DNA from 3 places in the Hoeflea ulvae genome. Region 2 is predicted to be linked to each of the others. Evidence: predicted binding sites of a transcription regulator. Region 2 holds the regulator's gene; each other region holds the start of a gene.

Region 1 (6,935 bases), 1.7 Mb from region 2:
TTCAAACTTCGCAACCATGTCCGACGCCTCCCTCAAAGCCAATTGATGTCGTTGAAGCCACGGTCGATGTAACCACCCTGGCTGTAGCTCTCGCCTTCGTACCCGAACAGCGGCCAGACCTCTTTCTGGTTGTAAAGACCTGTGACCAGACCGCCGCGGATGCGCTGGAAGAAGGCGCTGTCTTCCATGTTGCGAAGGATGTCGACACGGTCGCGTTCCCAGCCGGTGTCGAGATAGGAGGCGTGCCCCTTGCCGCGCGCCGCGGCATCGAGGGCTGCGATGCCGGCTTCGATGTCGGGTGCAACCTCGGCTGTGTCGTAGCCCTTGACCGCGATGGCATAGAATTCATCGGCGACATGGTCATGCGGATAGATATCGCGTGCCATCTGGATCAGCGTCGCCATCGATGATGGCTTGAGCGCCGTGGTTTCCATCGCCCAGGCGGCGTCAGGTCCGGCGATGAATCCCGGACCGATGAGGAATGCGGTGCCTGCCGCGATTGAACGTGAAAGCAATTGGCGGCGGCTCATGCCTTGCTGTCTGGCTTGGGTTGTCATGGTAATCCTCCCTTGATGTGTCTGTCTTACCGCGCTTGCCGAAACCTCCTCCCGGCAAGCTTGTTTCCCTGGCTAGATGTAACGTCCGGCGCGCTGTAGAACCTCGATCTGGTATCCATCCGGATCTGCGATAAAGAAGAAGCGGGCAATCACCTCACCACCGGGGGCGAAGTCGACAAGTTTGCGTGGGGTCAGGCCGAGCTTGGTCAGGCGCGCATGTTCGCTGTCGACATCAGCAACCGAGAATGCCAGATGCCCGTAGCCGTCGCCCAGGTCATAGGGCTCGCTCCGGTCCTTGTTGACAGTCAGCTCAAGCTCGAATCCGGTCTCGGCATTGCTGAGATAGACGAGGGTAAAGCTGTCGAAGTCGAGCCGGTCGGCGACGTCCAGGCCGAAAGCGGTCTTGTAGAAATCGACAGAGCGTGCTTCGTCCAGCACGCGGATCATGGTGTGAATGGCCTTGGCCATGGTCGCTCCCGTATGGTTTCAAACTTGCACACAAGTCTGGAACCGGTCGAGGCGCTGCGGGTAGTAGTTGTATACTACGGGTGTTTTTTCATTCGGCAGCAATCAGATGATCGCTGTCTGCACCGTTGTTCTCGAGGTAAACCAGACAGCAGCAGCGCAGCAGCGACGCAAAGTTCTTCGGTTCGCCATGCAGCTCCAGCACCTCGGAATGCAGCTTCGACATGAACACCGGGGTCGTCATGCCCTGGGACTCTGCAAGTTCGTCCATGATGCCCCAGAACGTCCGTTCAAGGCGAATCGATGTGCTTTGGCCATTCAATCGGAGTCGGCGAGTGACCTGCTCGTAACGTGTCGGGTCCTGGCCTGCGAACATCTTGCACATGGTTTGCTCCTCCTTCGTGGTTCGATCACTCAAACATGTCTCCCCGGTCGTCAATTGTGCAGCACTGGAAGCATATTTGCCAAGTGCTGTTGGCCGAAAGTGATAAGCCGGGACTGCGAAATCTGCGGATTGACTCTCGCCGCGACTCTGGCGTTAAATGGAACATAACAGGAACAATATGGATTGATCATGAGTCTCTCGAGGCTGCAGACCGCGACGGATATTCTCAAGGCGCGCACCCGGGCTTATGAGGCCGAGGCGCATCGGGGCATGGGGCTGGGGGACGCTGCGGTGTCGCCGCCCTTGGCGCTTGGCGCCAGCGTTGTCGACCTCTGTCTTGACGGCGGACTTGCCTGCGGCGGCTTGCATGAGGTGCGGGTCGGGCTGGCGCGTGACATTGCCGCCGGATCGGGATTTGCGCTCGGACTGGCCGCGCGCGCCATCCATGCTGGCAGGGAGGGGGCGGGCCGCGGCAGGCAGGGCATTGTCTGGGTCACAGATCCCGCCACACGTGTCGATGGCGGCGGGCTTTTCCCCGCCGGACTTGCCCAGTACGGGCTGGATCCGTCCCGTGTGACATGTGTCGAACCGGGTGATCTGCAGGGCGCCATGTGGGCGGCGGATGAGGCGGCGGGCTGCGCCGGGCTGGCGGCGCTGGTGTTCCAGATCAAGGGCAATCCGGCGCGATTCGACATCACCGCAACACGGCGTCTGATGCTGCGGGCGCGGCAGAGCGGTGTGCTCGCCCTGGTCTTGCGGCAGAGCGGCGAGGAGGAGGCCAGCGCTGCGGTGACGCGCTGGTGTGTGAACACTGAAATGTCCGGGGCGGACGAGACCTTTGAACGCGGCGTCGGGGCAATGCGGCTGTCCCTGACGCTTGAACGCAACCGCGCCGGACGGACCGGCCAATGGCTTTTAGCCTGGAACCCCAAAGCAAGAAGTTTCGACCATGCCGCTCCCCACACAACAGACCAGCGCATTTCCGGCGCCACCCCGCCAGCGCATTCTCTCGATCGCATTCCCGCATCTGCCGACCGACGCGATTCTGCGGGCAAGATGGGGCAGGTCCTGGATCACAGACAGGATTTTGGACGCGCATCCTGAAACGCCGCCTGTCGTTGTCACCGACACGCTCAAGAACGCCATTCGCATAGTAGCGTTCGACCAGCGCGCCCATGCCCGGGGCGTGCGGCTCAACCAGACGCTCAGCGATGCCCGCGCACTGGTGCCCGATCTCGATTGCCATCCGGCCAATGTGGAGGCGAACCGGGCGCTGCTTTTGACCATCGCCGGCTGGTGCGAGCGTTACACCCCGCTGGTTGCGCTGGGCTCGGCCCCGGAGATCGCCCGCGATCACGGACTGTTCATGGACATCACCGGCTGCGCCCACCTGCTTGGCGGCGAGACGGCGCTGATGGCTGACCTGGAAGCCCGGCTGCGCGCCCAGGGCCTGTCCGTCCGGCTCTGTCTGGCCGACACGCCCGGCGCCGCCTGGGCCATGGCGCGCTATGGCCAGACCCGGATCATTGCCGAGGGTGGCCATGGCGCGGCGCTTCTGCCCCTGAGTCTGAGCGCCCTGCGTCTGCCTGCCGCCATGGTTGCCTCGCTCGACCGGGTCGGGCTCAAGACCATCGGCTGCATCGCCAACCTGCCGCGAGCGCCGCTGGCGGCCCGCTTCGGCGCGCGCCTGTTGCAGCGGCTTGATCAGGCGCTGGGCCGCGAGGCCGAGGCGATTTCGCCGATCCTGCCGGTGGCGGAGCTGTCCACCGAGCGGCGCTACGCCGAGCCGGTGACACATCAGGACGAGATCAGCCATGCCATTGCCGGACTGGCCGCAGGCATCCTCGAGCCGCTGGAGCGCCGTGGCCTGGGCCTGCGCCATTGCCGGCTCAGGCTGTTCCGGGTCGACGGCCAGGTCAGTCATCTCACCGTGCAGACGGCCCGGCCCTTGCGGGATGCGAAGATGATCGCCCGGCTGTTTGAGGAACGTATCGCCGGCCTGCATGACGATCTCGATGCCGGCTTCGGCTTCGATCTGATCCGGCTTGATGTGGTTCATGCCGATCCGTTCGAGGCCGCGCAGGCGGACATGATGGCGGGGCAGGCCGCCGGACAGGGCCATGATGCGCTGGTCGACCGGCTCGGCGCCCGGCTTGGCCTCGAGCGGGTCCAGCGTTTCGTGCTCGCCGACACTCATATTCCCGAGCGCAGTTTTGGCCGCCAACCGGTTGCAAGCTTCGGTGCTCGCAAGCCAACCATGGGCGATATGGCGCTGGAGCTGGAAGCCTTCAGTGAGACCACCACTCGTCCGCTGATCCTGTTTGACCGGCCCGAACGGATGCAGACCATCGCCGAGGTGCCCGATGGCCCGCCGTTTCGCTTCCGCTGGCGCGGTGTCTCCTATGAGGTCGCCCGCTCCGAAGGCCCCGAGCGCATTGCCTGCGAATGGTGGCGCGATGGCCGCGGCGCCCGCACGCGCGATTATTTCCGCGTCGAGGACCGCCAGGGCTACCGCTTCTGGCTGTTCCGTCATGGCCTTTACGGACGCGAGACCGATGACCCGAGCTGGTACATGCACGGGCTGTTTGCATGACCTCGCCTCTATCGAAGCCAGCCTATGCCGAACTTGCCGCCGCCAGCAATTTTTCCTTCCTGCGCGGCGCCTCGCATGCCGAAGAACTGGTGGTGCAGGCCTCGAGGCTCGGCCTTGGCGGCATTGCGATAACCGACCGCAATTCACTGGCAGGCGTCGTCCGCGGACACATGGCGGCGAAAGAGGCAGGGCTGGCCTACGCGCCGGGTTGCCGGCTGGTGTTCCGGGACACCACGCCGGATATTCTGGTCTGGCCCGAGGACCGTGCGGCCTATGCCCATCTGTGCGAACTTTTGACCACCGGCAAGCGCCGCGCGCCGAAGGGCGAGTGCCACCTGACGCTGGAGGATCTGCTGGCCCATGGCCAAGGCCTGCTGATGGCCGTTGTCGCCCCTGCCGCGATGGCCGGGCTGCAGCTTCTCGATCCCGTGCTTGAGCGGTTGCGCGCGGCCTTTCCCGATCATCTTCATTTGGCCCTTTCGCGGAGCTATGGCAGCACGGACCAGCGCCGCATGGCGAGGCTTGCCCGGCTGGCGCAGGCCCATGATCTGCCGCTGGTGGCGATTGGCGACGTGCTCTATCACGCGCCCGAGCGCCGCCCGCTGCAGGATGTGCTGACCTGCATCCGCGAGGGCAAGACGCTGGCCACGATCGGCACAGGGCTTGCCGCCAATGCCGAACGCCATCTGCGCCCGCATGCCGAGATGCTGCGCCTGTTCAAGGGGTTTGAGGCAGCCGTTGCGCAAGCCGCGGTACTGTTTAACCGCATCCGCTTTTCGCTCGATGAATTGCGCTATCAATATCCCGACGCGCCGATGTTCGAGGAACTCGGGCCCGAACCGCTGCCCGCGCAGGAGGCGCTCGAAAAGCTCACCGTCCTCGGGTTGAAAAAGCGCTATCCCGCAGGCGCGCCGGACAAGGTTCTCAAGGCTATCGCCCACGAGACCCGGCTGATCAGGAAGCTTGATTACGCACCTTATTTCCTCACCGTCTATGACATTGTCCGCTTTGCCCGCTCGCAGGGCATCCTGTGCCAGGGGCGCGGCTCGGCCGCCAATTCCGCTGTCTGCTATTGCCTCGAGGTCACCGAGGTCGATCCCGGCAAGGTCGATCTCCTGTTCGAGCGCTTCATTTCCGAGGAACGCAACGAGCCGCCCGACATCGATGTCGATTTCGAGCATGAGCGGCGCGAGGAGGTCATCCAGTACATCTACGCCAAATACGGGCGCGAGCGGGCAGGGCTCGCCGCCACCGTGATCACCTATCGTGCCCGCTCGGCGATTCGCGAGGTCGGCAAGGTTTTTGGCCTCTCCGATGATGCGATCAGCGCCATTTCCGGCACCAAATGGGGTGGCTGGTCGCGCGAGGTCGATGCCGAGGATGCCCGCCGCGCAGGCCTTGATCCGGCCGACAAGCACCTGGCGCAGATGCTGGATCTGGCCTCGCAGATCGTCGGCTTTCCGCGCCATCTCTCCCAGCATGTCGGCGGCTTCGTCATCACCCGTGACAAGCTGTCTTCGCTGATTCCGATCGAGAATGCGGCGATGGAGGACCGCACCATTGTCGAGTGGGACAAGGACGATCTCGAAAGCCTCGGCATGCTCAAGATCGATGTGCTGGCGCTCGGCATGCTGACCTGCATCCGCAAGGCCTTTGGCCTGCTGGACAGCCATTATGACCGCCACGAAACGCTCGCCTCGCTGCCGGACAACGATGTTCCGACCTATGACATGATCTGCCGCGCCGACACCATCGGCGTGTTCCAGATCGAAAGCCGGGCGCAGATGTCGATGCTGCCGCGGCTCAAGCCACGCTGCTATTATGATCTGGTGATCGAGGTGGCGATTGTCCGCCCCGGCCCGATCCAGGGCGACATGGTCCATCCATATTTGCGCCGCCGCCAGGGCAAGGAGGAGGTGTCGTTTCCCAAGGAGGAATTGCGCGCCGTGCTCGGCAAGACGCTGGGCGTGCCGTTGTTCCAGGAGCAGGCGATGAACATCGCCATCGTCGCCGGCGGTTTTTCGCCGGGGGAGGCGGACAAATTGCGCCGCGCCATGGCCACCTTCCGCCGTGTCGGCACCATCGGCTCGTTTCAGACCAAGATGGTCGAGGGCATGGTCAGGAACGGCTATGAACGCGATTTCGCCCAGCACTGCTTCCGCCAGATCGAGGGCTTTGGCGAATATGGCTTTCCCGAAAGCCACGCCGCCAGTTTCGCGCTGCTGGTCTATGTCTCCTGCTGGCTCAAATGCCATTATCCGGACGTCTTTTGCGCCGCCATCCTTAACTCCCAGCCGATGGGGTTTTATGCCTCCGCCCAGCTGATCCGCGATGCGCGTGAGCATGGCGTCGAGATCCGCCCCGTCGATATCAATTGCTCAGATCAGGACTGCACGCTGGAGCCGGATGCCGATCCTCAGCCGCTATCCTCCCGGCATCGCGAGATGAGGGGCGTGATGAAACACAGCCACGCGGTGCGGCTGGGGCTGCGCCACGTCAAGGGATTTGGCGAGGCCGAGGCCGAACAACTGATGGTCCGGCGCGGACGCGGCTATGACAGTGTCCGCGATCTGTGGATGCGCTCCGGCCTGCCGCGCCGGGCCATCGAGCAACTGGCCGAGGCCGATTGCTTCCGTTCCATCGGGCTGGACCGCCGCGATGCGCTGTGGGCGGTCAAGGCGCTCGATCCGCTCTCAAGTGCCGAACGGCTGCCGCTGTTCGCGCTTGCCGACAGCCATGATTTGCAAAAGGAGCCCGATGTCGACCTGCCGCCGATGCCGCTGGGCGAGCAGGTGATCAATGACTACCAGTCGCTGTCGTTTTCTCTCAAAGCCCACCCGATGTCGTTCCTGCGCGAGCGCCTGACCCGCTCCGGCTGCCGGCCCAATGCGGATTTGCAGAACATCCGCTCCGGCAGGGTGGTCAAGGTCTCGGG
Region 2 (6,935 bases):
TAATCGAGATTGTTGGTCGGGTACACGAAGGGCTGGCCGATGTGGTATTTATAGGCCATCGCCGCAATCGTCGGCATCTTGGCGATCATCCGCATCGATGCCACCATCCGCTGATGCGGATCGGTGATGTCGGTTGAATCGTGGTAGAACGCCGACAGCGCGCCGACGCAGCCGCACATCACCGCCATCGGGTGGGCGTCGCGACGGAATCCGGTGAAGAACCGGCTCATCTGCTCATGCACCATCGTGTGGCGGGTTACCCGGTAGTCGAAATCCACCTTCTGTGTTGCTGTCGGCAGTTCGCCATAAAGCAGCAGGTAGCAGACCTCGAGAAAGTCGCCATGTTCGGCCAGCTGGTCGATCGGATAGCCGCGGTGCAGCAGAACGCCTTCATCGCCGTCGATATAGGTGATCTTGGATTCGCAGGATGCGGTGGAGGTGAAGCCAGGATCATAGGTGAACGCCCCGGTCGTCTTGTAAAGTGAGGCGATGTCGACAACGTCGGGACCGATTGTTCCGGTCTTGATCGGTAGGTCAACCTCGTTGCCGTCCATAATGATTTTTGCTTGTCTGTCTGCCATGGCATGTCCTTCCACAAATGCAGGTGCACGGCCTTTAGCCGCCACCTTGGATGACCGTCATGGGTTAGCTATATGATTTCCCGCACCCTGCCAAGCTATGCGGATGGCTAATTTCCACATCACGGAATTGAAATATGATGCCCGGGCTCGGCTTTTCGCGGGTAACGATAACATGTTGGAAATGCGCGAAAATTACTCCGGAAATTGGTTACATTCCGCATTGCAGCGACAAGGCGTGCGCGCTCATCGCTGCCATTCAGGGTGGTGTTGCCCCAAATTCCGGGTGTAGTCTGCCAGTCTTCAGGCGAGGCGTGCATGAAGCAGGCAACACGCATGGCGATGAAACCGCAAATGGCCGCGGCGGAGGGTCGATTCGACCTCGCGCCGGCACGGTCTGATGTCGTCCCTGCGCAGGTTCCCCGTCCGGATTCCCGCCGTGTGACAGACCCGCAAACCGGCAAGGGCAGGGCGCTGCCGCAGCGCTTGCACACCGCCATGTCGCAGGCTGTCGGCCGCGAGCGCGAATGCGGTCTGGGTTTTCTGTTCCTGCCGGTGGCCATGGGCGCCGGCGCCGGGCTGTTTTACAGCGCGTCCCGCGATCCGGGCCTGCTCCTGCCGGGATTGGGATTGCTGGTTGCAGCGTTCATAGCAATGCTCACCCGCGAGGCTCATCTTGGCGCTTCGCGCGCCGCGGCACTGGCCGCAGCCCTGTGCGCCGGTGCCTGTGCCGCAGGCTTCGAGCAGCAGCGCGGCGCCATCCTGCTTGATTCGGACGTGATCACGCAGATCACCGGACAGGTCGAAGCCCGTGAATTCGGCCCGGCCGGCAGGGTCTGGTATCTCATCGATCTCTTGTCGACGGCCGGGCCGGAGATCCGCCGGCCGCCCGCGCGGGTCCGGCTCGTCGCGCGTGCGCCGCACCCGCCGGTGCCGGTGGGGGCGGTGATCTCCGGCCGGGCGCGGCTGTCCGCGCCCTCCGGTCCGGTGCTGCCTGGCGGTTTCGATTTTGCCTTCAAGGCCTTTGTCGACGGCATCGGCGCCCATGGCTTCTTCTACAGCGCGCCCGAGGCTTCCGCGCCGTCGCTGCGCCGGACCGGGCTGCTTCAGCCCTTCAGGCTGCACCTCAGGCGCATCCGCGAACAGATATCGACGCGGATCCGCACCGTGCTGCCGGGGGATCCGGGCGGGGTCGCCGCCGCACTCGCGGTCTCGGACCGGCGGGGCATCTCCACGGCCACGCAGGACGCTCTCCGGGCCACGGGTCTCGCCCATATTCTGGCGATCTCCGGGCTGCACATGGCGCTTGCCGCCGGCACGCTCTATATCGGCCTGCGGAAGTTGCTGGCGCTGTTTCCGCCGCTGGTCGAAGCCTTCCCGGTCAGAAAGATTGCCGCCGTCGGCGCGCTGATGGTCGCCACAGCCTATCTGCTGATTTCCGGCGGCAGCGTGGCCACCCAGCGCGCCTGGGTGATGCTCGCCATCATGCTGGGGGCCGTGCTTGCCGATCGCAGCGCGCTGACCATGCGCAATGTCGCGCTCGCCGCCCTCGTTATCATCATCATCACCCCGTCGGCCGTGGTCGGTCCGGGCTTCCAGATGTCCTTTGCCGCCACCGCCGCGCTGATTTCGGCCTATGCCGCTCTGGCCGCACGCAGCCGCGACTCAGCGGCCGCCACGCCCGGCCTGTGGGGGGCGCCTGGCCGGTCCGCTGGCTCGTCGTGTTGGCCAAGCTGATGCTCGGCCTGGCCATTACCTCGCTGGTTGCGGGACTGGCCACCGGGCTGTTTTCCGCGCATCATTTTCACCGCGTCGCCGGTCACGGGCTGCTCGCCAATCTGCTGGCGATGCCGCTGGTGACGCTGGTGGTGATGCCTGCCGGACTGGCTGCCATGCTGCTGATGCCTCTCGGCCTTGATGCCGTGCCGCTGCAGGTGATGGGGCAGGGGCTCGAAGCCGTTATCGCCGTTGCCCATCATGTCGACGGTCTCGGCGGCAATCTCAGCGTCGGCCAGATCCCGCTCGCGGCCACCGCCACGGCAGGCGCCGGGCTTGTCGTTCTCGTGTATCTGAGAAGCTGGCTGCGGCTGACGGGCGCGGTGCTGATTGGTCTGGGCGCCGCATTTGCACTTCCGCCGCTGGCAAGCCCGATGCCCGATGTCCTGATCAGCGAAGACGGCAAGCTGGTGGCCCTGGCAGGGTCTGACGGGCTTGCCAGCAATGCCGCGCGTCCCTCGGCCTTCGTGTTCCGGCAGTGGCAGGCTGCGCTGCGGGCGCCGCCGCATCGGCCGCCGGTCTCCCATGCACAGGCCGCAGCGGCCAATGCCGGCCAGCCCGAAAGCCTCGATCTCTTGCTGCGCGCTGCGGCGGAAGCGCCGTCGCGGTTTCACTGCGCCGGGCGCGGTATCTGCGCCGCCATTCATCATCGGGTCCGGGTGATTGCGGTTGATAAGGCGCCGCTGATCGGGGCTGCCTGCGACCGGGCCGACCTCGTGGTGGTGGCGATCCCGGTCTACATGCAGAGTTGTTGGTCCGGCGCGACACTTGTCACCGCGCGCAGCCTGCGCCGCAGCGGCGCCATGACGGTCACCCTGGCAAACAAGCCCGCAGCCGCCCTTGCGGACCAGCCTGTTGAGAAACTGGCAGATCAGTCAGGCGGCAGCCATGTCCGGCAGGCAGGGGGCGCCCCGGGATCGCAGCGGCCGGACTTGCGGATCAGATCGGCCCCGGAAGGCGTCGTCCGGCCCTGGACGGTGCAGCGTTATTACGACTGGCGCAGCCGAAGCTATGATCTGCCCGGTTGAGCAGGCCGCCCGGCCCGGACGGTCTCCCCATCGGTCACAAGGACCTAGTCAGTGGTAGCGGCGGATCAGGCCGACAAGCTTGCCCTGCACCTTGATCCGGTCGGGTCCGAAAATGCGGGTCTCATAGGCCGGGTTGGCGGCCTCCAGCGCGATCGAGGCGCCCTTGCGGCGGAACCGCTTCAGCGTGGCTTCCTCGTCATCGACCAGTGCGACGACGATGTCGCCGGGGCTGGCGCTCGAGACATTGCGGATCACAACGGTGTCGCCATCGAAGATCCCGGCATCGATCATCGAATCGCCCTTGACCTCGAGCGCGTAGTGATCACCGGGCCCGATCATCTCCACCGGCACGGTGATGGTGTGGGTGATGTTCTGGATCGCCGAGATCGGCACACCGGCGGCGATGCGGCCCATCATCGGCACTTCGGCCACCTGCGAGGCCTCGTCATTGGCGGCCGTGGCCCGCCGGACCGGTTCCGGTGTCTTGCCGAGGCTGCCCTCGATGACGCTGGGCGAGAAGCCGCGCCGCGGCTGCAGATTGGCCTGGTAGCTGTCAGGCAGCTTGATCACCTCGAGGGCGCGGGCCCGGTTTGGCAGGCGGCGGATGAAGCCGCGTTCTTCCAGCGCCGTGATCAGCCGGTGGATGCCGGATTTGGACGCCAGGTTGAGCGCATCCTTCATCTCGTCGAAAGAGGGCGGGATGCCGCTTTCTTTCATGCGTTCGTGAATGAAGAGAAGAAGTTCGTGCTGTTTGCGCGTCAACATTGTCGATTTACCCCGGTGGCCGGCCCGATGGTCGGAATGAAACAAAACCAGAACTCAGCTAACATGCTCCATCTGTGTTCCGCAAGGGGTAAAGAAACAATGAAAGAACATCAGGGGCGCAAAACGAGCACGCTGCAAGTAGATCCGGGTTTTGCTGGTAAAGCGAAAGGTGGCCTGACGATCAGGCAGCGGGCGTCGGCAAAGACCTTCATCAGCGACGAATCCTGGCGGTCAAAGGGGGTCGCGCTCAGCGTGCCGTCGGGGCCGGTGGCAAGGTCGGCGCGGATATAGTCCTGACGCAGGTCGTTTTCCGGCATGTCCTTGGTCAATATGGCTTTTTTCATCCTGTCGGGGTCCGGACGTCCGCCCAGCCGGGTCACCAGTGGCTCGAGAAACAGATGCGCGCAGACGAGACTCGAGGCCGGATTTCCCGGCAGTCCCAGCACCCGCATTCCGCCCAGCCGTCCCGACATCAGCGGCTTGCCAGGACGCATGGCGATTCGCCAGAAATCCAGCGCCATTCCACGGCCTGTGAGCGCCTTTTGCACCAGGTCATGATCGCCCACGGAAGCCCCGCCGATGGTCACCAGCACGTCCGCGCCCTGCGCCAGAGCCGAATCAATCGCCGAATCAAGAGCCTCCATCCGGTCGGCGGCAATGCCCAGATCGATGATCTCGGCGCCGGCTTCGCGCGCCAGCGCGGCCACGCCGAAGGTGTTGGAGGCGATGATCTGACCCGGTCCGAGTTCTTCGCCAGGCAGCCGCAACTCGTCGCCGGTGGCGAGAATCGCGACCCGGGGCTTTCGCACCACCGGCAGCGTCGCGTGGTTCATCGCGGCGGCGAAGGTGATGGCGCCGGCATCGAGCAGCCGTCCGGCCTCGAGCCCGACCTTGCCGGTCTCAAAATCAATGCCCGCATCGCGGATATAGCGGCCGGGCACCGGGGCTTCGTTGATCCGGACGGAACCATCATCGAGTTTGTCGGTATTTTCCTGAATGACGATGGCATCTGCGCCTTCGGGCACCGGCGCGCCGGTGAAGATCCGGATCGCCGATTTCGGCGCCAAAGCACCGTCATGGCCGTGTCCGGCGGCAGATTCGCCCTGAAGTGTCAGTATGGCGCCGGCACTGGCTTCTCCGGCGCGCACCGCATAGCCGTCCATGGCCGAGGCCGCAAAGGGAGGGTGGGTGCGCAGCGCCTTGATATCCCGGGCCAGCACCCGGCCGGATGTCCGTGCCAGCGGCAGCATTTCCGGCTCTTGGGGCGCCGCCGCATCCTCCAGGATCCGCCTGAGCGCTTCGTCAACCGGCATCAATGCCATCGGATCATCCCTTCGCCTGCACAACCCAGTCGCCGGATTTGCCGCCGGACTTGGCCAGCACCCGGATACCGCCGATCTCCATGCCCCGGTCCACCGCCTTGGCCATGTCGTAAATCGTCAGGCAGGTCACCGACACCGCAGTCAGCGCTTCCATCTCCACGCCGGTCTTGCCGGTGAGCTTGGCCAGCGCCGAAACCCGCAAGCCGGGCAGGGCCTCGTCGGGCTCGATCTCGACGCCGACCTTGGTCAGCGCCAGCGGATGGCACAGCGGAATGAGGTTTGCGGTCTGCTTGGCGGCCATGATGCCGGCAATCCGCGCGGCCCCGATGACATCGCCCTTCTTCATGTCCCCGGCCAGGATCAGCGCCAGCGTCTCGGGCTTCATCAGCACGAAACCCTCGGCTTCGGCGACGCGCACCGTATCGGCCTTGTCGCCGACATCGACCATGCTCGCCGACCCGTCTTCTGCCAGATGTGTCAGCCGTGCGCCGGTGTCATCGGCCATCTCAGCGCACCGCTTCCGCGGTCTGCCCGGTCAGCAACGCCCTGGTCGCCGCTGCCACATCCGGCTGGCGCATCAGGCTTTCGCCGACCAGGAATGTTTTGATCCCGCTGGTTGCCAGCCGTTCGCAATCGGCAAAGGAGCCGATGCCGCTTTCGCCGACCAGAATGCGGTCGTCCGGCACCAGGGCCGCCAGCCGCTCGGAGACCGTCAGCGACACGTCGAAGGTGCGCAGATTGCGATTGTTGACGCCGAGCAGGCGGCTTTCGAGCCGGAGCGCGCGTTCGGTCTCGGCCTCGTCATGCACCTCGATCAGCGCCGCCATACCCAGGTCTTGGGCCTCGTCTTCCAGCCGCTTTGCGTCGTCATCGGTCAGGCAGGCCATGATGATCAGGATCGCGTCAGCGCCCCAGGCGCGCGCCTCGTGCACCTGGTAGCGGTCGAACATGAAATCCTTGCGAAGCGCGGGCAGGGCGCAGGCCGCGCGTGCGGCGGTCAGAAACTCCGGCGCGCCCTGGAATGACGGCGCGTCGGTGAGCACCGACAGGCAGGCTGCACCGCCAGCTTCATAGGCGCGCGCCAGCGACGGTGGGTCGAAATCGGCGCGGATCAGGCCCTTTGACGGGCTCGCCTTCTTGATTTCGGCAATCAGCGCGTAATCCCCGGCGCCGTGCCTGGCCTCAAGCGCTGCGATGAAGCCGCGCGGGGCCCCCTGGTCGCGCGCGCGCGCCTTGAGCTCGGCCAGCGGAGTGGCGGTTTTCGCCGCGGTAATCTCGTCGCGCTTGTAGGCTTCGATGCGGGTCAGGATATCGCTCATCGCCTCAGCCCGCCTTCGGTGCAGGCGCATGGGCCTGGGACACGCTGACCAGCGCGTCAAGTGCTGCCAGTGCCGCGCCGCTGTCGATCGAGTTGACCGCCATGCCGATGGCTTCGGGCATGGTCTCGGCCTTGCCCGCCACCACCA
Region 3 (6,935 bases), 1.9 Mb from region 2:
GCGGATGCCTATTTCGAAACCGGGCCCCTCAATCCCGGTCTCGTCGACACCGTCCGCATCGACCGGGATACTCCGCAGGCAACTGTCGAGAGCTTTCTTCATCACAGCCGGGCCGGGAACTACGCGGCAGCGGCGCACCTGCTTGATCTCGGCGCAATCGAACCGGAAAGGCAGTCCAGCGTCGGCGCCGAGCGGGCGCGTCAGCTCGAGCAGATTCTCAACCGCAAGGTCTGGCTGAAATGGGAAGACATACCTGACAGGCGCGACGGGCTGGATGTCACGGCAAGCCCCAAGGAGCTGCTGGCGGGTGAGCCGCGACGATCGATCCGGCTGGCACTGATCGATCTTGATGACCGTCCGGTTCCGATCCGGCTGGAACGCGTCAAACCGGCGGGTGGCGATCCCGTCTGGGTGTTTGCAGCGCAGACGGTCGACAATCTGCCGGCGCTGGACAGGCTCTATGGCGAGAGCTGGCTCGAACGCTCATTGCCGGACTGGGCGCGCCAGCAGGTCACCGCCGGGCTGGCCGCCTGGCAAGTGATCGCCATACCCGTATTGCTGATCAGCTCGCTTCTGGCGGGCTGGTGTGTCTACCGCCTGCTGCGCGACGCCGGACAGCGGCTGGCACCGCGCTTTTCCGGCCGCCTGCTCGGACGGCTCGCGCTGTCGCTGGCGGTGCTGACCGGTGCAATCGTGGCCTATCTTGTGCAACGGCATTTGTTCGTGTTCTCGGCCACCATAGACACCTTTCTCGGGCCGCTGATGCTGCTGGTCCTTTTGGGCGGCGGACTGACCGTGTTCGTCCAGACCATCGACATGATCCTCGAACGCACCCTGATCCGGGACATTGCCGAGCTGGAGAAACCCGAAAACCGCGAGATGCGGGCGTTTCAGACCAATCTCTCCGCCTTTCGCCGCATCGGCATCGTGCTGGCGGTGGTGTTTGCCGCCGGCCTGCTGATGACCCAGATCAACCTTTTCGCCACCACCGGCGTGGCGCTGATCGGCTCGGCCGGGGTGGTGACGCTGATCCTGGCCTATGCGGCGCGTTCGGCGCTGAGCAACATCATGGCCAGCCTGCAGATCGCGATCTCGAAGACGGCGGCTGTCGGGGATTCGCTCTATTTCGAAAACCGCTGGTGCTATGTCGAGAAGATTAATTTCACCTATGTGCAGCTGAAGACCTGGGACAAGCGCCGCCTCATCGTGCCGGTGACCTATTTCGTGTCCGAACCGTTTGAAAACTGGACCAAGCGCGACCCGACAATGACCAAGGTTGTCCGGCTGCGGCTGCATCACAGCGCCGATGTCGATGCCTTGCGGGCCCGCTTCCAGCAGTTTGTGGAAAGCGATGACAAGGTCATCGACAAGGACGGTGCGCGGGTGCTCGTGGTCGACCATGATGCGACCGGCATGGTTGTGGGCTTTTACGCCACGGCAGAGGAACCGCTGACCGCCTGGACCATGGAATGCGAGTTGCGCGAAGCCATGCTCAAGGCGGCGAGAGAGCTCGAACTGGAACGCAGCGAGGGCATGCAGTATCTGCCGGCCGAGCGCGAAAGCAGGATCTCCGATTTCACCACGCGGACAAACGAGGACCAGGACAGCGACCGGCCCGGCGTGGAAGGGCCCTGAACTGGTTCCAGTCCCGGCCTCCTGGCGCAAATCCGCAACACACAGGTTCTCCTCGCACAACCGGGCACAACCGGAAACGCGCTATTGGTGTATTTTGTTTCCTTCTTGTTCTTGTTTTATTCCAGATATCGTGTTTCAATTCAACCTTGATCGCGCATGACGGGCATTGCCGGGATCCGCCTTGCGCAGCACACAGGGGCAGGAGCATGGTTGCACGGGTCAGCACGGTTTCATTCCAGGGCATCGAGGCGGTGCCGGTCGACGTCCAGGTGATGGTGGCGCCGGGCAAGGTCAACATGCACATCGTCGGATTGCCGGACAAGGCGGTGGCCGAAAGCCGCGAGCGGGTGCAGGCCGCCCTTCATGCTTCCGGCCTGGCGCTGCCGGCCAAGAAAGTCACCGTCAATCTGGCACCGGCCGATCTGCCCAAGGAAGGCTCGCATTTCGACCTGCCGATCGCGCTGGGACTCATGGCGGCGCTGGGAGCTATCCCCGGCGATGCGCTGGACGGTTACGTGGTGTTGGGCGAACTCTCGCTCGACGGCACCATCGCCAGCGTTTCCGGCGCCCTGCCCGCCGCGATCGGCGCCAATGCGCTTGGCAAGGGCCTGATCTGCCCGTCGGGCAGCGGACCGGAGGCGGCCTGGGCCGGGGCCGATATCGACATTCTGGCGCCGCGCTCGCTGATCGCGATGGCCAATCATTTTCGCGGCACGCAGGTGCTGTCGCGCCCGGTGCCGGCGATGCGGGCGGCCCCCGCCGACATGCCGGACCTGTCCGATATCAAGGGCCAGGAAACCGCCAAGCGGGCGCTCGAGGTGGCTGCGGCGGGCGGGCATAATCTGCTGATGGTCGGACCTCCCGGATCGGGCAAATCGATGCTGGCAGCCCGGCTGCCATCGATCCTGCCGCCGCTGTCGCCGCCCGAACTTCTCGAGGTCTCGATGATCCACTCCATCGCCGGGCAACTGGCCGGCGGCAAATTGTCGGACCGACGGCCGTTTCGCGCGCCGCATCATTCGGCCTCGATGGCGGCGATGGTCGGCGGCGGCCTGCGGGCCCGGCCGGGCGAGGTGTCGCTGGCGCATAACGGCATCCTGTTTCTCGACGAGTTTCCCGAGTTCACCCCGCAGGTGCTGGATTCGCTGAGGCAACCGCTGGAAAATGGCGAGAGCGTCATTGCCCGGGCCAATCATCGCGTCAGCTATCCCGCCAATATCCAGCTGATCGCGGCGATGAACCCCTGCCGTTGCGGCATGGCTGGCGAGCCGGGGCATTCCTGCGCCCGTGGACCGCGCTGCCAGACGGATTATCAGGGCCGCATCTCGGGCCCGCTGATGGACCGGATCGACATCCGCATCGATGTGCCTGCGGTGACCGCCCAGGATCTGATCAGGCCGCAACCGGCGGAACAAAGCGCCGATGTGGCGGCCCGGGTTGCGGCGGCCCGGACAATGCAGCAGGCCCGCTACCGCGAGCTTGGCCGGCCCGATATCCGCACCAATTCGCAATGCTCGACATCGATGGTCGAACAGGTGGCCCGGCCTGATGCCGGCGGACAGGCGCTGCTGAGCGATGCGGCCGAAAAGATGCGGTTTTCGGCCCGCGCCTATCACCGCATTCTCAAGGTGGCGCGGACACTCGCCGATCTCGACGGCATCGAGACCGTCGGCCGGATCCACCTCGCCGAGGCGATCTCCTACCGGATCGCGGCGGAACGGGTAACGCAGGCGGCTTAAGCCGCGTCACACGCGCGGAGCGCTCCGGGTGAGCCCGCCGGTTCGGCGAAACGGCGAGCCCTCGGACTGAAGCGCAATTGCGCCTCAGCCAAGACCGTCAAACAGCGCCGTCGACAGATAGCGTTCAGCAAAGGACGGGATGATGACCACGATCTGCTTGCCGGCATTTTCCGGGCGCTGACCGATCTTGACGGCGGCAGCGAGAGCCGCACCCGAGGAAATGCCAACCGGCAGGCCTTCCAGCTTGGCCACCCGGCGGGCCATCTCAAAGGCTTCGTCATTGGTCACCTTTGCAACCTCGTCATAGATGGCGGTGTCGAGAATAGCCGGCGCGAAACCGGCGCCGATGCCCTGGATCTTGTGCGGTCCGGGATTGCCGCCCGACAGCACCGGGGAATCGGCCGGTTCGACGGCGACGATCTGCACGCCGGGTTTCCTGGCCTTCAGCACCTGGCCGACGCCGGTGATGGTACCCCCGGTGCCGATGCCGGAGACCAGAATATCGATGCCGCCCTTGGTGTCGTTCCAGATTTCCTCTGCGGTGGTCTTGCGGTGGATCTCCGGATTGGCAGCGTTTTCGAACTGCTGCGGCATTACCGAGTCAGCGATCTCGCCGAGTAATTCCTCGGCCCCGGCGATGGCGCCCTTCATGCCCTTGGGGCCTTCGGTCAGCACCAGCTCGGCGCCGAGCAGGGCCAGCATCTTGCGGCGCTCGATCGACATGGTTTCAGGCATGGTCAGGATCAGCCGGTAGCCCTTGGCGGCAGCGGCAAAGGCCAGCGCGATGCCGGTGTTGCCCGATGTCGGCTCGATCAATGTGGTCTTGCCCGGCGCGATCCGGCCTTCGGCTTCGAGCGCCTCGATCATGGCAACGCCGATGCGGTCCTTGACAGAGGCGAGCGGATTGAAGAATTCGAGCTTGGCCAGAAGCTCGGCCTTGACGCCATCGGCAGCCGCCAGCTTGGAGAGCCGGACGATCGGCGTGTTGCCGACAGTGTCGATGATCGAATCGTAAATGCGGCCGCGACCGGGCGTTTCAGCTGAATGTTCGGACATCACAGAACTCCTTGTTGGTTGCCGTGACTGTAGACGCCGCACGACAGCCGGGCCAGTCATTGCGCTCAACGGCGATGACCACAGACGCAAAATAATACCCCTGCCCGATGCGGGTGTGGAAATTCTTTCTGGGAAAAACCAACACCAGGCTCAGCGGACGAGAAAACCACCCGCCAGCGCATCGTCATCCTCGACGATGAATTCGGCCTTGCCGAAATAGAACGCCCGGCCCGAGACCCGCGCGGTGATGGCTGCGTGCGGCCCGCAGGTGGTCAGCGAGGCGACCGCGCCCGAAAAGCGGCTGCCGATGATGCTTTCAAAGATCCGAGCCTGGCCGATGGCGATCTGGCCGCGGGCACGCATGGCGGCAAGTCGTGCGGTAACGCCGGAGCCGGTGGGCGAGCGGTCGACCTGGCGATCGGCAAAGACACAGATATTGCGGGTCGGCTGATCCGACCAGGCGTCGCGGCCATCGGTGAGGATGGTGCCATAGAGAAAGGCCAGATCATCGGCGTCGGGGTGGCTGAGTTGAATGGTTTTCTGAATTTCCCGGGTCAGCGCATCGGCAGCATCGACAAAGCCTGCCACCGGATCACGGCCGAATTTCAGCCCGAACTGGCGCGCGTCGGCCAGCGCATAGAACGCGCCGCCATAGGCGATGTCGAAACTGATCTTGCCCCAATGGCCCAGCGTCATAGCCTTGTCGCGGGCAAACAGGAATGACGGCACGCTCTCAAAACTGACCTCGGCAGCCTTGCCATCATGCATGGTGACTTCAGCGCGGACCAGGCCGCAGGGGCATTCGATATTGACGATTGTCACCTGTTCACCGGGCGGCACCAGGCCCTGATCCACCGCATAGCGGCCGAGCGCCACAATGGCGTGGCCGCACATGGTGGAATAGCCCTCATTGTGCATGAACAGCACCGCCAGATCGGCGCCGGGCAGGTCCGGCTCGACCAGCAGCGCGCCATACATGTCTGCGTGCCCGCGCGGCTCGAACATCAGGACTTTTCTGAGATGATCGAGATGATCACGGACAAAAGCACGCTTTTCGAGGATGGTGCCCTTGGGCAGATCGGGATAACCACCGTTGACAATGCGCAGCGGCTCGCCGCCGGTGTGCATGTCGGTGACTGTGAGAGCGCCGCTCATAACGCGCCGGTTGAACCGAAACCGCCGGCGCCGCGGGCGGTCTGGCTGAGCGTGTCTTCGAGAACCAACCGGGCCTGCACCACCGGGGCGATGACCAGCTGGGCGATGCGCATGCCGCGGCTGACGGTGAAGGGCTCGGCGCCGAGATTGGCGAGGATCACCTTGACCTCGCCGCGGTAGTCGCTGTCGATGGTGCCGGGGGTGTTGAGGCAGGTGATGCCGGATTTGAGCGCCAGCCCGGAGCGCGGCCGGACCTGGCCTTCAAAGCCAAAGGGGATTTCCATGACCAGGCCGGTGGGCACCGCAAAACGACCGCCGGGTGCAAGCGTCAGCGGGGCATTGTCTTCGACGGCGGCGCGCAAATCCATGCCGGCGGACCCCGGGGTTTCATAGGCCGGCAGATCGAGGCCTTCTCCATGCGGCAGGCGGACAATCCTGAGCTCCGGGGTGGACTCCGGGACGGGCCGGGACGGGGAAACGGGCTGGGTCATGGCGCGAGCTTTTACCCTTGGCGGGCCAAGGTCAATTGCATGGCGGGCGGCAAGCGGTTAGAAGGCAGCGCCATCAACAGGAATTCGCCACCGATGCCCGATACACTTGCCGAGGAGGTCGGCCGCCGTCGCACCTTCGCCATCATCTCGCACCCGGACGCCGGCAAGACGACGCTGACCGAAAAACTTTTGCTGTTCGGCGGCGCGATCCAACTGGCCGGCGAGGTGAAGGCCAAGAAAGACCGGATCCAGACCCGGTCGGACTGGATGAAGATCGAGCGCGAGCGCGGCATCTCGGTGGTCACCTCGGTGATGACCTTCGAGTATGGCGGGCATGTGTTCAATCTGCTGGATACGCCGGGGCATGAGGACTTTGCCGATGATACATACCGGACGCTGACGGCGGTGGACGCGGCGGTGATGGTGATCGACGCGGCCAAGGGCATCGAGCCGCGGACGCTGAAGCTGTTCGAGGTCTGCCGGCTCCGCGACATCCCAATCATCACCTTCATCAACAAGATGGACCGCGAGGCGCTCAACCCGTTCGAGCTCCTGGACGAGGTCGAGCAGAAGCTGGCGCTCGATTGCGCGCCGATGACCTGGCCGATCGGTCAGGGGCGGTCGTTTTCGGGCACCTATCATCTGGCGAAATCGGCGATCCGCAAATCCGACAGCGAGACCGGGCTGACGCCGGTGAACGGGCCGGAATCGGACCAGGTGGCAGGGCTGCTGCCGGAGAACGAGCGAGCCACCTTCATCGAGGAGGCGAGCCTGGCGGTGGAGGCCTGCAAACCGTTTGATCTGGAAAGCTTTCGCGAAGGGCATCTGACGCCGGTCTATTTCGGCTCGGCTCTCAAAA

The links. Region 2 encodes LexA, which represses DNA repair genes until DNA is damaged. Its sites were predicted from a motif close to TGTTCNNNNTGTGTTCNG; they were not measured.
Region 1: OEG82_RS04580 (ImuA family protein) is a predicted target of LexA. The motif match lies at 1,566-1,583, and genes of this name have one in related genera.
Region 3: OEG82_RS03850 (YifB family Mg chelatase-like AAA ATPase) is a predicted target of LexA. The motif match lies at 1,742-1,759, and genes of this name have one in related genera.

Annotation. Positions count from the first base shown of each region.
Region 1 is NZ_JAOVZQ010000001.1:959,452-966,386, forward strand. Features, by position in the region: gene OEG82_RS04560 (GMC family oxidoreductase) at 1-18, opposite strand, end outside; gene OEG82_RS04565 (Twin-arginine translocation pathway signal) at 33-557, opposite strand; gene OEG82_RS04570 (VOC family protein) at 630-1,025, opposite strand; gene OEG82_RS04575 (ribbon-helix-helix domain-containing protein) at 1,114-1,407, opposite strand; gene OEG82_RS04580 (ImuA family protein) at 1,597-2,511, shown strand; gene OEG82_RS04585 (Y-family DNA polymerase) at 2,495-4,000, shown strand; gene OEG82_RS04590 (error-prone DNA polymerase) at 3,997-6,935, shown strand, end outside.
Region 2 is NZ_JAOVZQ010000001.1:2,640,044-2,646,978, forward strand. Features, by position in the region: gene gltA (citrate synthase) at 1-581, opposite strand, end outside; gene OEG82_RS12555 (ComEC/Rec2 family competence protein) at 1,020-2,315, shown strand; gene OEG82_RS12560 (ComEC/Rec2 family competence protein) at 2,303-3,382, shown strand; gene lexA (transcriptional repressor LexA) at 3,431-4,147, opposite strand; gene OEG82_RS12570 (molybdopterin molybdotransferase MoeA) at 4,258-5,469, opposite strand; gene moaC (cyclic pyranopterin monophosphate synthase MoaC) at 5,474-5,974, opposite strand; gene trpC (indole-3-glycerol phosphate synthase TrpC) at 5,976-6,788, opposite strand; gene trpD (anthranilate phosphoribosyltransferase) at 6,793-6,935, opposite strand, start outside.
Region 3 is NZ_JAOVZQ010000001.1:782,127-789,061, reverse strand. Features, by position in the region: gene OEG82_RS03855 (mechanosensitive ion channel family protein) at 1-1,635, shown strand, start outside; gene OEG82_RS03850 (YifB family Mg chelatase-like AAA ATPase) at 1,842-3,374, shown strand; gene cysK (cysteine synthase A) at 3,459-4,430, opposite strand; gene OEG82_RS03840 (proline racemase family protein) at 4,581-5,585, opposite strand; gene dut (dUTP diphosphatase) at 5,582-6,076, opposite strand; partial or broken gene OEG82_RS03830 (peptide chain release factor 3) at 6,170-6,935, shown strand, end outside.